2 regions of the Pseudoneobacillus rhizolycopersici genome follow, and region 1 is predicted to be linked to the other one. Evidence: a T-box and tRNA genes for the amino acid it is inferred to sense, from the RefSeq annotation. Region 1 holds a T-box; the other holds one or more tRNA genes.
The links. A T-box is a leader RNA that pairs with one kind of tRNA and senses whether it is charged. The one in region 1 lies ahead of gltX (glutamate--tRNA ligase), so its partner is inferred to be a tRNA-Glu.
Positions count from the first base shown of each region.

Region 2: it encodes a tRNA-Glu, which carries the amino acid that the T-box ahead of gltX (glutamate--tRNA ligase) is inferred to sense. The anticodon was not compared.

Region 1 covers NZ_JBTOOE010000020.1:41,741-44,213, forward strand. The annotation lists gene gltX (glutamate--tRNA ligase) at 1-1,245, opposite strand, end outside; T-box leader at 1,291-1,530, opposite strand; gene ahpF (alkyl hydroperoxide reductase subunit F) at 1,786-2,473, opposite strand, start outside.
Region 2 covers NZ_JBTOOE010000030.1:10,151-12,623, forward strand. The annotation lists gene ACX9YW_RS20725 (DoxX family membrane protein) at 195-701, shown strand; tRNA gene ACX9YW_RS20730 (tRNA-Phe) at 744-816, opposite strand; tRNA gene ACX9YW_RS20735 (tRNA-Asp) at 1,128-1,203, opposite strand; tRNA gene ACX9YW_RS20740 (tRNA-Glu) at 1,418-1,489, opposite strand; tRNA gene ACX9YW_RS20745 (tRNA-Lys) at 1,502-1,574, opposite strand; gene ACX9YW_RS20750 (adenylosuccinate synthase) at 1,911-2,473, opposite strand, start outside.

The sequences.
Region 1 (2,473 bases):
TCGACCAATATTTAAAATGTTGGCAGTGTATTCCTTATTCATATCCATTAAAGTATAAAGCTCTGAATCAAATTCCTTTGACCAAGTGTAGACATGGTCAAAGACTTGCTTACCAGTGAGTTTAGAGATAACATCCTTGCTGATGTCATCCAGTTTATTCATGTCAAATAAAGCGCCACTGGCATTCATTTTATCAGTGTGAATAAAAAAGTCTCTAAACGATAGATGAGGGTTTGCTAGCCTCCATTCTTCAAAGTTGGAATTAATAAGATTCATAAAGTATTCATTTAAAGAAACCCCAGGGTATCCTTGTTCTTTGTAATACTCAGCGGTACCATCAAGATCCTTCCGTTTACTAAATTTTCGCTTCGAAGTTCCGACCCTCTTCATTATCGGTGCGATATGTCCGTATTCTGGTCTACTAAAACCTAAGGTTTCAAACAACTGAATATGGATCGGCACGGATGAGAGCCATTCATCTCCCCTAATAACATGGGTGGTACCCATAAGATGATCATCTATAGCATGGGCAAAGTGATAGGTTGGTAGACCATCTGTTTTCATAATCACAATATCTTGGTCATTCTCAGGTAATTCAATCGGACCTTTCACCAAATCATGGTACGCTATTCGCTTATCTGGTGACCCTGGGGATTTGAGTCTCAAAACAAACGGTTTGCCATTTGCAATCTCTTCCTTGGCTTCATGAAAAGAAATATCCCGGTGTTTCGCCCATGGACCATAATAACCCGTATTTACTTTTAAGTTTTGCTGATTAATTCTAATCTTTTGTAAATCGTCCGTATCACAGAAACAAGGATAAGCTAATCCACTTTGGACTAAATGCTTCATAAATACCTGATAGATTCCTATGCGTGAACTTTGTTTGTAAGGTCCGTAATCCCCCTTTTCGCCACCTGACTGATGAGGTCCTTCATCGAAAGGAATTCCGAAATATTCTAACGAATGGATGATGTTTTCGATGCTGCCTTTTATTTCACGTTTTTTATCGGTGTCTTCTATGCGCAGGAAAAAGACGCCATTGCTTTGGTGGGCTAATTTTTCCGATATTAAAGTGGCGTAAAGCCCCCCAATATTCAATGAACCTGTTGGACTCGGTGCAAAACGTGTTACCAAAGCAGATGAAGATAATTTTCTGGGCGGATATAGTGAATAAATATCCGCCGGTACCTGAGTGACATTTGGAAATAGCAGTTCTGCCATGTTTTCATTTGACATCATCATTTCCTCCTCTACGTTCAAAATAAAATAAAAAAGCCTTTCATCCTATTAAAGGACGAAAGGCTTGCTTCCGCGTTACCACCTAAATTGGTTAAAAACCCGCTCATGATGCAGCAATATATGATCTTAGCTGCATATTTCTTTAACAGGAAATTCCCGGTAGACTTACTCCCATTTTTCGGTCTACGGCTCCAAGGCTTCTTTCATAAAGCTCGAATACCCAATTTCACCAGCATGGGCTCTCTACGATTCGAGTGATTCATTACTCTTCCTCTTCATTGCGTTTTTCAATATGTGGTTATAATTAGTGATACAGTAATACAGTATAAATAGATTGTCAATAATAAATTTGGATTTTTCACTCATGACTTCTTGGCAAGACGTCCTAAAAAAATCTTGCCTACCGTATGAAAGAAATTCAAAATAGTCATTTCCTTATTAACCTAGATATATGCTAGGTACAATTAATCAATCCTGTTTATAAAAAAAAGAAAATCACTACCCTTTCATGTTAAGAGGTTAGTGATTTTCAAAAATAATCTATTAGTTACGAATGAGATAATCAAAAGCGCCTAATGCTGCTGTGGCACCTGATCCCATAGAAATGATGATTTGGTTATAAGCACTGTCTGTACAATCCCCTGCAGCAAATACACCAGGAATTGTGGTCGCTCCACGCTTATCAACGATGATTTCACCGATACGATTACGTTCAAGAGTGCCTTCTAACCAATCGGTATTCGGAATCAGTCCAATTTGGACAAACACACCTGCTAATTCGATATGTTTTTCCTCGCCTGACTCACGCTCAACATAAGTAATACCATTCACTTTATCTGTTCCAGTAATTTCTTGTGTTTGAACATTTGTTAGGACCGTTACATTTGGTAGACTGTATAGACGATCTTGCAGTACAGAATCTGCTTTTAGCTCCGGATTAAACTCAAGAATGGTTACATGTTTGACAATCCCTGCAAGGTCGATAGCTGCTTCGACACCGGAATTACCGCCGCCAATCACAGCAACGTCTTTGCCGGCAAACAATGGACCATCACAGTGTGGGCAGTAAGCTACCCCTTTATTCTTAAATTCAGCTTCACCTGGGACTCCGATATTGCGCCAACGAGCACCTGTTGAAAGGATGACTGTTTTACTCTTAAGAACAGCACCGTTTTCCAGTTCAACTTCTATAAGGTCTTTCTTTTCTAAACGTTTAGCACGCTGTAAATTC
Region 2 (2,473 bases), on a different contig from region 1:
GTAACGTTTTAGTGTCTTATTTTGTTATAAACGAGTTCAAGTATGAAAGATTGAGGCAATGTTCAATACTTTGCCATTTTCTTTTTGCGATATTGTGAATACTTTCACAATATCAACATTAATGACTCAGTTTATAGTATATTTACAGTGTAATCATTAATTAATTATTATTTTATTGAAAGGGAGCGATTGATATGTTAGTCAAATGGTTAAGAAATAGCAAGGTTTCTGCCGCCCTATTCGCCGCTCTAAGAATATATTTAGGATTTGCCTGGATGACTGCAGGATTTCATAAACTAACTGGCGGATTTGATGCTAGTGGATTCTTAAAAGGAGCCGTTGCCAATCCGGTTGTTGGACCAGATGGAGTGGTGTACGGAGGATGGGTATCTTTTCTTGAAAGTTTTGCCCTCCCAAATGCGGATCTGTTTAACGTACTCATTCCTTGGGGAGAATTCTTGGTCGGTCTTGGTTTAATTCTTGGATGCTTAACTACTGCTGCTGCTTTCTTCGCTGTCGTCATGAACTTCAGTTTCCTATTATCAGGTACTGTGTCTCACAACCCAACTGATATATTAATGGGAGTATTGATTATGATTGCTGGTTACAATGCAGGGGTATTCGGTTTAGACCGTTATGTCATTCCGTTCTTCCGCAAACGTTTCGGTAAAGAAGTTCTCGGCAACAAGAATCTGGCGTAACAAAAAAAGAGGTTGATTCTTAGGAATCGACCTCTTTTTTGATGGCTCAGGACGGAATCGAACCGCCGACACAAGGATTTTCAGTCCTTTGCTCTACCGACTGAGCTACTGAGCCATGATAATTATTTTCCCCGCTTAAAGGGTTCCTGCTGATAAATCTTCGTCCCGATTTCAGAAAGCATATTCAAGATGCGGTTCAATCGGTACGCTGAAGCTTATTCCATGTAGCTTATTCGGACGTGCTCTACCGACTGAGCTACTGAGCCATGATAATTATTTTCCCCGCTTAAAGGGTTCCTGCTGATAAATCTTCGTCCCGATTTCAGAAAGCATATTCAAGATGCGGTTCAATCGGTACGCTGAAGCTTATTCCATGTAGCTTATTCGGACGTGCGCTACAGACTGAGCTACTGAGCCAAATTTAAATGGCGGTCCCGACGGGAATCGAACCCGCGATCTCCTGCGTGACAGGCAGGCATGTTAACCGCTACACCACGGAACCAATTATTATATTATTTATACTATACACATAGCTTATGAAGGTTAACTGTCTCTTCCTCTGCTAGCCTATTCAGGAAGCTGATGCGTCGAGACAACTCGTAGCCCTTTCATGGGAGTGTCGCTCGTCGCTACACCACGGAACCAGATATTATGTATAAATAGCTGCCAGCTTCAAAACCGCGCTTGTCAGTTCCTAACTGACAGCTATAAGCCAATGACCCATACGGGATTCGAACCCGTGTTACCGCCGTGAAAGGGCGGTGTCTTAACCGCTTGACCAATGGGCCATATTTAGAGAGTGAGCCATGAAGGACTCGAACCTTCGACCCTCTGATTAAAAGTCAGATGCTCTACCGACTGAGCTAATGGCTCATATTGATATTCTATTTATGACGACGCTTTTTATAATAGCATGATAGTCTTAATAATAGCAATAGTTTTCTTTAAAAATTTTTTCCGGACATCGGTTCCGTTATTTAGTTGAAAAGTGTTTATTTTTCTAGTATCGCGGACATTGGTTCCGTTATTATGCTAAATAAGGGTCTTTTTCCTTGTATTTAGGCAAATAACGGAACCAATGTCCGGTAGTTATTGATTATCGGCTATTATCTTCAAATAACGGATTCTATGTCCCGAAAAAAAGCCCTGCGATTCGCAAGGCTCTTTACAACAGAAACATGCAAGGTAAAATCCCTGCCAAAACCCTAACTAACTCTGTCTCCAAGGACTCCGCACGACATTCGTCTGCGAACGATCTGGGCCAACTGAGAAAATCGATAACGGAATCCCAGTTAGCTGACTAATTCTTTCTAAATAATGACGTGCATTAGCAGGAAGCTCATCTAATGATTTGCAGCCCGTAATATCCTCTGTCCAACCTGGAAACTCTTCATACACAGGCTCACACTCGGATAATACCTTTAAGCTAGCCGGAAACTCTTCAATGACTTCACCTTTATATTGATATGCCACACAAATTTTCAATGTCTCGATCCCTGTCAATACATCAATCGAGTTTAATGATAAATCAGTGATCCCACTGACACGGCGGGCATGGCGGACAACGACGCTGTCAAACCATCCTACACGACGCGGACGACCTGTTGTTGTACCGTATTCCCGACCAACCTCACGAATCTGATGACCGATTTCATTATTTAATTCGGTAGGGAAGGGACCATCGCCAACACGAGTTGTATAGGCCTTAGACACACCGACAACATGCTTAATTTTAGTCGGTCCAACACCTGAACCAATTGTCACACCACCGG